DNA from 3 places in the Bradyrhizobium genosp. SA-4 str. CB756 genome. Region 3 is predicted to be linked to each of the others. Evidence: predicted binding sites of a transcription regulator. Region 3 holds the regulator's gene; each other region holds the start of a gene.
The links. The regulator PhoB, encoded in region 3, activates phosphate uptake and scavenging genes when phosphate is short. The targets are predictions, from matches to a motif close to TGTCATNNANCTGTCAT.
Positions count from the first base shown of each region.

Region 1: BRAGE_RS0106480 (UDP-2,3-diacylglucosamine diphosphatase) is a predicted target of PhoB. The motif match lies at 2,613-2,629, and genes of this name have one in related genera.
Region 2: phnF (phosphonate metabolism transcriptional regulator PhnF) is a predicted target of PhoB. The motif match lies at 2,188-2,204, and genes of this name have one in related genera.

Region 1 is NZ_KI421499.1:1,339,501-1,343,798, forward strand. It holds gene BRAGE_RS47930 (hybrid sensor histidine kinase/response regulator) at 1-1,310, opposite strand, end outside; gene thiD (bifunctional hydroxymethylpyrimidine kinase/phosphomethylpyrimidine kinase) at 1,636-2,436, shown strand; gene BRAGE_RS0106480 (UDP-2,3-diacylglucosamine diphosphatase) at 2,653-3,465, shown strand; gene BRAGE_RS0106485 (glycosyltransferase family 4 protein) at 3,479-4,298, shown strand, end outside.
Region 2 is NZ_KI421499.1:7,341,609-7,345,906, forward strand. It holds gene BRAGE_RS0135570 (carbon-phosphorus lyase complex subunit PhnI) at 1-1,037, opposite strand, end outside; gene phnH (phosphonate C-P lyase system protein PhnH) at 1,041-1,649, opposite strand; gene phnG (phosphonate C-P lyase system protein PhnG) at 1,654-2,118, opposite strand; gene phnF (phosphonate metabolism transcriptional regulator PhnF) at 2,239-2,967, shown strand; gene phnE (phosphonate ABC transporter, permease protein PhnE) at 3,097-3,912, opposite strand; gene phnE (phosphonate ABC transporter, permease protein PhnE) at 3,939-4,298, opposite strand, start outside.
Region 3 is NZ_KI421499.1:7,513,493-7,517,790, forward strand. It holds gene BRAGE_RS0136370 (aspartate aminotransferase family protein) at 1-526, opposite strand, end outside; gene BRAGE_RS0136375 (GcrA family cell cycle regulator) at 981-1,493, shown strand; gene phoB (phosphate regulon transcriptional regulator PhoB) at 1,598-2,305, opposite strand; gene phoU (phosphate signaling complex protein PhoU) at 2,328-3,044, opposite strand; gene pstB (phosphate ABC transporter ATP-binding protein PstB) at 3,056-3,874, opposite strand; gene pstA (phosphate ABC transporter permease PstA) at 3,871-4,298, opposite strand, start outside.

The DNA of each region.
Region 1 (4,298 bases), 6.2 Mb from region 3:
TCGGGGTGAAGGGCGCGATAGTCCTCGTCGATCGCAGCCAGCTCCGTGCTCAGCGTCAGGTGTCCTCCTGACGGCATGGCATCCTGCGCGTTGAGCGCAAGGTTCAGCACGGCGGATTCGAGCTGGGCGCGGTCGGCAAAAGCCAGGATCGTGCCGGGGCCGGAAGCGGTCCTGATCTCGATGTCCTCGCGCAAGGTGCGTTTGAGCAGCTTGAACATGGACTCGAGCAGGTTGCGGCAATCGATCGTCTGCGGCTGGAGCAGCTGGCGGCGGCTGAACGCGAGCAGTCGCTGCGTCAGCTCGGCGCCCCGTTCGCCCGACAGGCAGATGTCGTCGGCAAACCGTCGCAGGTCGGGCCTTGCCTTGAGCTGCTCGCTCAAATGCTCGGCGTTGCCGATCATGACGGTGAGGAGGTTGTTGAAGTCGTGCGCGATGCCGCCGGAGAGCTGGCCGACCGTCTCCATCTTCTGCGCCTGCTGGAGTTGCTGCTCGGTCAGCTTGCGCGCGGTGAGGTCGTGGACGATGCCGACGAAGATCAACTCGCCGTCCTGCCGGGCCTGGCCGACCGAGAGGTCCATCGGAAAGGTCGATCCGTTCCTGCGCAGGCCGACGGCCTCGCCGCCGGTCGCGAAATGCCTCGCGCGGCTGTCGGGCGCGGCGTCCGCGCCTGAAATCAACATGCTGACGTTCCGGTTCATCACCTCGCCGGCCTGATAGCCGAACAGGCGCTCGCAGGCCGGATTGAACAGCAGGATGCGGTCCTGCGCGTCGAACAGGATGACGCCGTCGACCGCGGTCTCGACGATCGCGGTGAGGCGCACCACGCTCTCGCGCATCGCGCGCTGGGCTTCGCCGACCTGCTTGAGCAGCAGCGTCGCGTCCCGGCGCTTGATCTCCTCCTCCTCGAGCGCGGCCTGGACCTGCCGCAGCTCGAACGGAGAGGGGATCGTCAGGATCTTCGGCAGCAGCGGCCAGAGCGCGCCGGCCGTGAAGATGGAGGCCGCGGCCGTGACCGCCTTGACGAGGCCCTCGATGCCGTAGATCGGGACCCAGAGCGTGTAGATCGCCAGCACATGGGTCAGGCCGCAGGCCATGATGAAGATCGCGAACGCCCAATAGACCCAACCGAATTTGAGGTCGCGCCGTTTGGTGACGAAAATGGCGAGGGCGAACGGAATCGAGAAATAGGCGGCGGCGATGATCGCGTCGGAGACGACATGGAGCCAGATCAGTTCGGGTTCCCACAGCAGGCAGATGCCGTGCGGCGAGAACATCGAGGGGTCGAGGATACGTTCGAGAAAGGCCCACATGGTTCCACCCCAAGCTGGCATTCGAGGCTTCGCGGGCCGGGGCGGCCCGCATCGCTGCTGCCGTTGGACGGGTCCCGCCGCCCAACGTCTCACGCATGGACACACACGCCGAACGCGAGACCGTACCAAGGGGACGGCGCGGTTGCATTTTGCAAGCCCGCACGATTGCGGGCCGCCGGTGCCGCGCCGGATCGGCTCCACCTGATTCGCGGGGCCGTCAGCACAGCGAATCACGGCTGGCCGCGGCCCGCAACGCTTGCTGGCGTTCCACGGCCGCGCTAGGACAGGCCATGGCGCAGTTCCTATCAAGCAGATGTGTCCCGCGATGACGACGCCGGTCGCACTCACCATCGCCGGCTCGGATTCGAGCGGTGGCGCCGGCATCCAGGCGGACCTGAAGACCTTTGCCGCGTTCGGCGTCTACGGCGCCTCCGCGATCACGGCGCTGACGGCGCAGAACACGCGCGGCGTCACCCGCATCCACGCGGTGCCGGCCGATTTCGTCACCGCGCAGATCGACGCGGTGTTCTCCGATCTCGAGGTCGGCGCGGTGAAGATCGGCATGGTGGCCCAGGCCGCCAGCATCGATGCGATCGCGGCCGCGCTGACGCGCTGGAAGCCCCGCCATATCGTGCTCGATCCCGTGATGGTCGCGACCTCCGGCGATCGCCTGCTGGCGTCCGAAGCCGTGGACGCGCTGCGCACAAGACTGATGCCGCTCGCCTCCGTGATCACGCCCAATCTGCCGGAGGCCGCCGCGCTTCTCGACGAGCCCGTTGCGGCCAGCGAGGCGGAGATCGAGCGTCAGGGCCGCCGCCTGCTGGCGCTCGGCTGCGGCGCGGTGCTGATCAAGGGCGGCCACGGCGAGGGGGCCGAGAGCATCGACTATCTCGTAAATTCGGAAAAAACGATATCACTTGCCGCCCCGCGCGTCGCCACACGCAACACCCATGGCACCGGCTGCTCGCTGTCGTCGGCGGTCGCGGCCGGGCTCGCCAGGGGCGAGGATCTCGAGCGCGCCGTGCAGAGCGCCAAGGCCTGGATCAGCGCGGCGATCGCCGCCGCCGACCGCTTCAGCGTCGGCCACGGCCACGGCCCGATCCATCATTTCCACAAGTTCTATTGACGCCGGCCTCGCGCGGCACGGCGGCTCCCGGCGTTAACCAATAACGCCTTGGGGTTCCGTAGCTTTGCGGGCGGTCATCGCCGCTTCATGTCGCCTGATTGTCGCATGCGACTGATATTCGCGGGGAGGGCGAGGCAAGGTTTGATTCGTAAGTGAGGGTGCCTCAAAGGTTCAATCGTCATCCCCCTGTCACGGGAAATTGTTACGGGCGGTCGCATGGGAAGTTACGATGTGAGTGACGAGAGCCCGGAGCGGCGCTTTCGCACGTTGTTCATCTCCGACGTTCATCTCGGAGCCCGCGGTTCTCAAGCCGACCTTCTGCTCGACTTCCTGCGCTACCACGATGCCGATACGATCTATCTCGTGGGCGACATCGTCGACGGCTGGGCGCTGAAATCGAGCTGGCACTGGCCGCAATCGCATAACGACCTCGTCCAGAAGCTGCTGCGCAAGGCGCGCAAGGGCGCCAAGATCATCTACGTGCCCGGCAATCACGACGAGTTCCTGCGCAACTATTACGGCACGCATTTCGGCGGCATCGACGTCGTCGAGAACACCGTCCACACCGGCGTGGATGGCAAGCGTTACCTCGTCATCCACGGCGACATCTTCGACCTCGTGGTGCAGAACGCGCGCTGGCTCGCGCATCTCGGCGACAAGGCCTACGACTTCGCGATCCAGATGAATCGCTTCGTCAACTTCTTCCGCCGCATGTTCGGCGTGCCCTATTGGTCGCTATCGCAATGGGCCAAGCAGAAGGTCAAGAACGCGGTCAACTATATCGGCGCGTTCGAGCAGGCGCTCTCCGCCGAGGCACGGCGCCATGACGCCGACGGCGTGATCTGCGGCCACATCCATTACGCCGTGATCCGCGACGAGAACGGCATCCGCTACATGAACTGCGGTGACTGGGTCGAGAGCTGCACCGCGCTGGTCGAGCACGACGACGGCAATTTCGAGATCATCACCTGGGCCGACCAGCTGCGGAAGCCGGCACAAGTTCCGCAGGTGGCAGCCAGAGCTGCGTAACAGAGGCGGCTTGATGCGCATCCTGGTCGCGACCGACGCCTGGCACCCGCAAGTCAACGGTGTGGTTCGGACGCTGACCAAGCTCGCTGAGGCCGCCAAGGGGCTCGGTGTCGAGTTCACGTTCCTGACGCCGCAATCGTTCCGCACCTTCGCGATGCCGAGCTATCGCGACGTGCGGCTGGCGATGCCGCGTCCGGCGCGGATCGCGAAGCTGATCGAGGAAGCGCGCCCCGACAGCATCCATATCGCGACCGAAGGGCCGATCGGCCTGATGGTCCGCCGCTATTGCCGCCAGCGCAAGCTGCCGTTCACGACCAGCTTCCACACCCGTTTCCCCGAATATGTCCGCGCCCGCGTGCCGGTGCCGGGCTCACTGATCTGGCGGGCGCTGCGCCGCTTTCACGCGCCGAGCCGCGCCGTGATGGCGGCGACGCCGGCACTCGCCTGCGAATTGACCGAGCGCGGTTTCGACAATGTCGTGTTGTGGCCGCGCGGCGTCGACACTCACTTGTTCCATCCCCGCGCCATCGACCTGTGCCTGCCGGCGCCGGTGTTCCTCTCGGTCGGCCGCGTCGCGGTGGAGAAGAACCTCGAAGCCTTCCTTGAGCTCGACCTGCCTGGCGCCAAGGTGGTCGTCGGCGACGGCCCGGCGCGCGCCTCGCTGGAAGACGCCTATCCCGATGCGATCTTCCTAGGAGAGAAGCACGGCGAGGCACTGGCGGAGATCTATGCCGCCGCCGATGTTTTCGTCTTTCCCAGCAAGACCGACACGTTCGGCCTGGTGCTGCTGGAGGCGCTCGCAAGCGGCCTGCCGGTTGCGGCCTTTCCGGTGA
Region 2 (4,298 bases), 170 kb from region 3:
AGCAGGCCGAGCTCGGACTGGAAGTCGACGTAATGCGGCAGCTTCAGATGCTCGACGAAGCCGGTCGCCTGGACGTTGTCCGAATGCGACATCACGAATTCTTCATCTTGCGCGGGGGCCACGGCCTCTTCTCCGAGCTCGCGGGCGCGCAGCGCGCGGTCGACCAGCGCCATCGACATGGTCTTGCGCTCGCTCTGGCCGAAGGCAAGGCCATAGCCGCGGGTGAAGCACGGCGCTTCCGTCGCAGAGCCCTTGAACTGGTTGACCATCTGGCACTCCGTGAGCTCGATCGAGCCGAGCGGCACCGCGAAGCCGATGTCCTCCGCGAAGAATTCGACCTCGACCTCGCCGAAGCGGATCTCGCCGGCGAAGGGATGGTTGCGGCCATAGCCGCGCTGCGTCGAATAGCCCATCGCCAGCAGGAAGCCCTCATCGCCGCGCGCGAGGTTTTGCAGGCGCAGATCGCGATCAGCCGGAAAGTTCAGCGGCTCGCGGGTGAGATCGCCCACGCTGGCGCCCTCCTCGGCCTGCGGCGAGGATTCGATCAGCCCGTCGCGGCCGAGAATGTCGGTCACGCGCGGCGTCGCCGCGCTCGAGGCTTCGGCCGTCGCGGGCGCCTCCGGCACGAAGCCTTCGGCGAGCGTGGGATCGAGCAGGCGGTGGGTATAGTCGAAGGTCGGCCCTAAGATCTGGCCGCCGGGGATGTCCTTGAAGGTCGAGGACACCCGCCGCTGCACGCGCATGGCGCCGGTATCGACCGGCTCGCTCGTACCGAAGCGCGGCAAGGTGGCGCGGAAGGCGCGGACCAGGAAGATCGCCTCGATCAGATCGCCGCGGGCCTGCTTGATCGCGAGCGCCGCGAGCTCGCGGTCATAGAGCGAGCCCTCGCTCATGACACGGTCGACGGCGAGGCCGAGCTGCTCCGAGATCTGGTCGAGGGTGACCTCCGGAACGCTTTGATCGCCGCGCCTGGCATTGGCGAGCAGGCGATGGGCGTTCTCGATGGCGCGTTCGCCGCCTTTGACTGCGACATACATGCTTCAGCTTCCCTTGTTCGCGACACGCGTCGTGCGCGGGATCGCAACCACGGCATCATCGGCGACCAGCACCACGTCGATGCCGCGCGGAAACAGCGTCTCGTTGAACTTCAGACGCTCGAACAAATCGGCCGGCTTGATCGAGGCCTGGAGCGTCGCGACGCCGTCGATGCCGGGGCCGCGCAGCTCGAAGCCGCGGCCGGCATCGAGACTCTCGACCTGGATGATCACCGTGGTCGAACGATCCGGATATTCATTGGTGCCGAGCGCGAAGCGCTCCAGCGCCGGCAGCAGGACACCGTCGCTGATCAGCGCGAAGCTCGCGATCGAGGAATCCTGGATCACCGGCGCGCCGGTGTGGAACTTCAGCCATTTCGTGACGTCAGAGCTTTCCGAGATCCGCGCATCGAGCCAGAGCGGCGTGTCGTGATCGAACAGCGTGAGCGCGATCGCGGCGGTGCCGCGCATCATCATGTCGGGCGCGCCCGCCATCGGCACGATACGCTGGACCGAGCCCGGCCGCGCCATCGCGTCCATCACCGAGCGAAAGGTCGATTGCGCCGACAACACCTTGTCGGCGAACCCCGGCGGCAATTCCGCAATCGTGGTCATGACCTCACCCCTCACCGCGCACCATGGTGTAGAAATCAACCTTCGTCGCGGCGGTCTCCGCCGCCACCTGCTTGCGCTCGACCATAAGCTGCTCGCGCAACGGCGCGATTACGTCGCGCTCGACGGCGGCGCCGAAATCCCGCGACTGCACCAGCGCATCGCACAGCGCGATCAGCCGCGCCTTCTCGCCATCGCGCCCGAGCGTATAGCCGAAGCCGACCTCGCCGCTCGTAAGCCGCACCGCAGCACGCGACACCGTGGCTTCGCCGAGATTGAACGGCGCGCCGTCGCCACCGATCCGACCGCGCAGCATCACGAGACCATTCTCCGGCGTGCGCAGATCCTGATGATCGGGCAGTGCGATAGCGCGGAGGCGGGCGGCGATCTCGCCCGCCTCCGCATGCGCCAGCACGGCCATCGCGGCCTTGCGCTGGGCTTGCTGGTTGTTGTGCTGGGTCACCTGATCCACCGAGCTTTTCGACACAACTTGCCGAATCCAAGTTGTCTATGATAATAGACAACTTGATACGGAAGCGCCATGACTGTTTCGTGACAAACGTGTGATTTCTGGAGTAGGCTTTCCAGCGACATGAGTATGCAGGACACCGCCTCCTCGGGCGTCGCGCTGTGGCGCCTCGTTGCCGATGGCATCGAACGCGGCATTGCCGACGGCCGCTTTGCGGCCGGCGACAAACTGCCGGGCGAGATCGAGATCGCCGAAACCTATCGCGTGAACCGCCACACCGTGCGGCGGGCGCTGGCGGCGCTTGCCGAGCGTGGCCTGGTGCGAGCCGAGCGCGGCAGCGGAACCTATGTCGAGGCGCAGAAGCTCGCTTATCCCTTGCGCTCGCGCACGCGCTTCTCCGAGATCGTCGGCGCTGACGGCCGCGAGCCGCATGGCCGCCTGATCGAGGCGACCGATGACGTCGCGACGCGGGAGCTGGCGCGCGAGCTGGGATTGAAGACCGGCGCGCCATTGGTGCGGATCGAGGCGATCCGGCTCGCCGACCGCACGCCGATCTGCGTCTCCACCACCTGGCTGTCAGCGGAGTTGTTTCCCGGCGCCGGCGAGGTGTTCGCCGAAACGCGCTCGATGACGAAGCTGCTCGAGCATTTTGGCGTGCGCGACTATCGCCGCGGCGCGACGCGGATCACCGCCGGCATCGTCGATGCCACCGATGCGGCGCGGCTGGATCTGCCGCTGGGCCGGCCGATCCTGGTGGTCGACGCCACCGACCACGATCTCGCCGGTAAGCCGCTGGTGACCAAGCACTCACGCTTTGCGGCGGAGCGGGTGGAGTTCTTGGTGGAGTCGTAGGGGGTCTCTCTCCACGAAACCGGACCCGTAGGGTGGGCAAAGGCGCGATCGCGCCGTGCCCACCATCTTTCCGAGATTCGCGAAAAGTGGTGGGCACGCTTCGCTTTGCCCACCCTACGGCACCTGTGCTCAGGCGACCGCCCTTCGCCCAATGATCGCAAACCGAAGCTTGCCCGAGATGAAATCGATCGCGGCGACGGCGACCAGGATCATCAGGATCAGGAACGATACCTTCTGCCATTCCAGGACGCGGATCTGCTCGGCGAGCTGGAGGCCGATGCCGCCGGCGCCGACGATGCCGATGATGGTGGCCGAGCGGGTGTTGGATTCGATGAAATAGAGCACCTGGCCGGCGATCACGGGCAGGACCTGCGGCAACAGACCAAAACGGATCTCGTGCAGCGCGCTGCCGCCGGAGGCGCGGATGCCCTCGACCTGCTTCTGGTCGGCGCCCTCGATCGCTTCCGAGAACAGTTTTCCGAACGCACCGAAATCCGACACGGCGATGGCGAGCACGCCGGCGAACGGACCGAGCCCGACGACGTTGATCCACACCAGCGCCCAGATCAGCGTATCGACACCGCGGATCGAATCGAGGAAGCGGCGCACGGGAAAGCGCAGGATCTGCGAGGGTATTACGTTGCGCGCGGCGAGCAGGCTGACCGGCAGCGCGAACACTGCCGCCAGCGTGGTGCCGAGCAGCGCGATCGAGAGCGTCTCGCCGAGCGCCTTCAGATAGATCGGCAGCGAGGAGCCCGGATCCGGCGGGATCATCATGAGGCTGATCCAGCCGAGCTGGCTCAGGCCTGCGAAGAACCGCGACGGCGAGAAATCGAGATCGACGAGGCCGTAAATCAGGATCGCGAACGCCGCGACGATCATCGCCGGCATCGCGAGCCGCGCCGAGGCCGGCCGGTCGAACACGTCGGGGTAGCGCGCACGCATCTCGCGCGTATCGACCTCCTGCGGCGTCACGTCCGCGCCTCCCTGCCGAACAGACGGCCACGCAGCCAGCCGGTGGAGATGTCGATGATGAAGACGGTGATGATGATGAACAGCAGGATCGCGCTGACGTCGGAGTAGTAGAACTTGCGGATTGCGACGACGAGTTCCTGGCCGATGCCGCCGGCGCCGACGAAACCCATCACCGAGGCCTCGCGGACATTGATCTCGAAGCGCAGCAGCGCATAGCTGGCGTAGCCCGCGGTGACCTGCGGCAGGATCGCAAACCGCATGCAGGCGAGCCAGCTCGCGCCGGTCGAGCGGATGCCTTCGACCGGCTTCATGTCGGCGTTCTCGACGATCTCGGAAAACAGCTTGCCGAGCGCGCC
Region 3 (4,298 bases):
CGATCGCCTTCTTCACGGCCTCGATGTCGCCATGCGGCACCTGGTCGAAGCCGTCCATCGGCGGACCGAAACCTTCGAGATATTTTGCAGATCCCGTTGCAGCCAGTGTTGCCAGCGTGCGGCCGTGGAAGGCGCCTTCGAAGGTGATGATGCGGTAGCGCTCCGGATGCCCCTTGGAGAAGTGATGATGGCGGACCAGCTTGATCACGCCCTCCAGCGCTTCGGCGCCCGAATTGCAGAAGAACACGAAGTCCGCAAAGCTCTCGCTGCACAGGCGCGCGGCGAGCTTCTCGCCGTCGGGGCTCTGGAACAGGTTCGACATGTGCCACAGCTTCGTCGCCTGCTCCTGCAACGCCTTGACCAGCGCGGGATGGGCATGGCCGAGCGCGTTCACCGCGACGCCCGAAGTGAAGTCGAGATAGCGCTCGCCATTGGTCGCGATCAGCCAGCAGCCTTCGCCGCGCTCGAAACCGAGGTCGGCCCTGGCGAAAACGGGGAGCAAATGCGGCGCGGCGCTGTTGGTCATGACGATCACTTGGATGTTGCGGACGGCTTGAGTGCATTGCGCAACGCACCATTGACCGGCCCGGAAAACGAAACGTGCCGCCTTTTAAGGGCGGCACGTGCGACTATCTTATGCCTGGTGAGACGGGTGTCAATGCCGCCCGAAAGCCCCGGGAAACGCTGAATCCGTAGTCTTGCGGTGCCGATTTTGCGGGATTTTCACCACGGAACATGTGGAAGCGAGTCGGCGGACTCTTGCGCGCGAGTCACGCCATATTGTAGCGTTTGGACTGTCAGATACGACATCTCGTGCAGCAGTTCTGATCCCAAGAGTCCTCATGTACCGGCGTAAACGTTCGGGCGCATCCTGCGTGCCCGGCGAGCCTTAAGGGATTCTGGCGGCACGGGTTTTTCAAGGCTTAGGCATTCGCTGTGAGGCCCCAGGATGGCTGGCCGGCAGCGAGGGAAAGGGTGCAATGACGGTTTTGACCTGGTCCGATGATCGCGTCGAGCAGCTGAAGAAGCTCTGGGAGGCCGGACTTTCGGCCAGCCAGATCGCGGCCGAGCTCGGCAATGTGACCCGCAATGCCGTGATCGGCAAAGTGCACAGGCTCGGCCTGTCCGGCCGCGCCAAGAGCCCCTCATCGGCAGCGCCCCGGCCGCGCAAGGCCCGCCCCGCGCAGCACATGATGCGCGTGAGCCGTCCGATCTCGCGCGGCAACACCGCACTGGCGCAGGCCTTCGAGGTCGAGGTGGAGGCCGAGCCGGTCACCTACGATAACGTGGTGCCGATGAGCCAGCGGCTGTCGCTGCTGGAGCTGAACGAGGCGACCTGCCACTGGCCGGTCGGCGATCCCTCGAGCCCGGATTTCTTCTTCTGCGGCGGCAAGGCGCTTTCCGGCCTGCCCTATTGCGCGCAGCACTCGCGCGTCGCCTACCAGCCGGCGGCGGATCGTCGCCGTGCGCCGGCAAAGCCCGGCACGCGCTGAACGCTGCTTCAAACGACATCGTCCCGGCACGCGACCGGGACGACCCGTGACATAAAAAAGCGCGCCACTTGGCGCGCTTTTATTTTGCTCGCTTGCAATCGTTCTTACGTCTGCTCCGCCTTCGCAAAGCGGTCGTCGAGCGCGTAGCCGGCGCCGCGGACAGTGCGGATCGGGTCCTGCTCACGACCGAGATTGAGCAGCTTGCGCAGGCGGCCGATATGCACGTCGACGGTGCGTTCGTCGATGTAGATGTCACGGCCCCAGACGCTGTCGAGCAGCTGCTCGCGCGAGAACACGCGGCCCGGATGCTCGAGGAAGAACTCCAGCAGGCGATATTCGGTCGGGCCGAGATCGATCGGCCGGCCCGAGCGCGCGACGCGGCGCTTGTCGCGGTCGAGCTCGATGTCGCCATAGGCGAGCACGGTGGCGAGCCGCTCCGGGCTTGCGCGCCTGAGCAGGCCCTTCACGCGCGCCAGCAGCTCCGGCACCGAGAACGGCTTGACGATGTAATCGTCGGCGCCGGTCGCAAGCCCCCGCACCCGCTCGCTCTCCTCGCCGCGCGCGGTGAGCATGATGATCGGCAGCTGCTTGGTCTCCGGGCGGGTGCGCAGCCGCCGGCACAGCTCGATGCCGGAGAGGCCCGGCAGCATCCAGTCGAGCACGATCAGGTCGGGGATGTGTTCTTTGAGACGGGTGTCGGCGTCGTCGCCGCGCATCACCGTCTCGACGTCATAGCCGTCGCCTTCGAGGTTGTAGCGAAGCAGCTCGGTGAGAGCTTCCTCGTCTTCAACCACCATAATGCGTGCGCCCATGGTGTCGTCGCTCCTTGACTCTTCAGCTATTCGGGACCGTTGTGGCAAAGGTCGTCATGTCACCCTTCGGCCGCTTGTCGGTGATCGCCTGGCCCTCGATCATGTAGAACACGGTCTCGGCGATGTTGGTGGCATGGTCACCGATGCGCTCGATGTTCTTGGCGCAGAACATCAGGTGGATGCAGAACGAGATGTTGCGCGGATCCTCCATCATGTAGGTGAGGAGCTCGCGGAACAGCGAGGTGCAGATGGCGTCGACTTCCTCGTCGCCCTTCCACACCGCCATCGCCGCCGGCAGGTCGTGCGCGGCGTAGGCGTCCAGCACCGACTTAACCTGCTGCTGCACGAGGTCGGTCATGTGCTCGAGGCCGCGGAACAGCTTGAGCGGATGGAAGTCCGTCTCCAGCGCCGCGACGCGCTTGCCCATGTTCTTGGCGAGGTCGCCGATGCGCTCGAGATCGGTCGCGACGCGCATCGCGCCGACGATTTCGCGCAGGTCCACCGCCATCGGCTGGCGACGGGCGATGGTGAGAACGGCGCGCTCCTCGATCTTCTTCTGGAGCGCGTCGATCTCGGCGTCGGTCGCGACCACGCGCTGGCCGAGCGCGACGTCGCGGCGGATCAGCGCGTCGACGGAATCGACTATCATGCGCTCGGCGAGGCCGCCCATCTCGGCGACCAGGCGCGTGAGCTCCTGGAGGTCGGTGTCGAAGGCCTTTGCGGTATGTTCAGAACCCATATCCCGTCTCCTCAGCCGAACCGGCCGGTGATGTAATCCTGCGTCCGCCGATCGCTCGGCGACGTGAAGATCTTGCTGGTGTCGTCGAACTCGATCAGCTCGCCAAGATACATGAAGGCGGTCTTGTCAGAGACGCGGGCCGCCTGCTGCATGTTGTGGGTGACGATCGCGATCGTGTAGTTCTCGGACAGCTCCTGGATCAACTCCTCGACCTTGGCGGTCGAGATCGGGTCCAGTGCCGAGCAGGGCTCGTCGAACAGGATCACCTCGGGCCGCACCGCGACGGTGCGGGCGATGCAGAGGCGCTGCTGCTGGCCGCCCGAGAGCGACAGGCCGGACGCGTTGAGCTTGTCCTTGACCTCGTTCCAGAGGGCGCCACCGCGCAGCGCCTTCTCGACGCGGTCGTCCATCTCGGACTTCGAGATCTTCTCGTAGAGGCGGATGCCGAACGCGATGTTCTCGTAGATCGTCATCGGGAACGGCGTCGGCTTCTGGAACACCATGCCAACGCGGGCGCGCAGCAGGTTGAGGTCCAGCTTGGGGTCGAGGATGTTGGTCTGGTCGAGCATCAACTGACCGGTGACGCGCTGGCCCGGATAGAGGTCGTACATCCGGTTGAAGATGCGCAGCAGGGTCGACTTGCCGCAGCCCGACGGGCCGATGAACGCCGTGACGCGGTTGGTGCCGAGCGTCAGGTTGATGTTCTTCAGCGCGTGATGCTCGCCGTAATAGAAGTTGAGGTTGCGCACCGTCACCTTGGCCGGGGCTTCGGGTAGCGGCTGCGAGCCGTGCTGAACGGGCGTACTGACGGTAACTGACATATCGCTCATTTTGCGGTCCTCTCGGCGCTCAGGATGCGCGCGCCAATGTTCAAGGCAAGCACGGTCAACGTGATCAGCAGGGCGCCGCTCCAGGCGAGCTGCTTCCAGTAGGCGTAGGGGCTCTGCACGAAGTTGTTGATGGTCACCGGCAGGTTGGCCATCGTCTTGTTCAGGCTCAGGCTGAAGAACTGGTTCGACAGCGCGGTGAAGAGCAGCGGCGCGGTCTCGCCGGCGACGCGGGCGGTGGCCAGCATCACGCCGGTGATGAGGCCCGAGCGCGCGGCGCGATAGGCGATGCGCTTGATCACCAGCGAACGCGGCAGGCCGAGCGCGGAGGCCGCCTCGCGCAATGCGTTCGGCACCAGCAGCAGCATGTCCTCAGTCGTGCGCAGCACCACCGGAATGACGATCACGGCGAGCGCGAGGCAGCCGG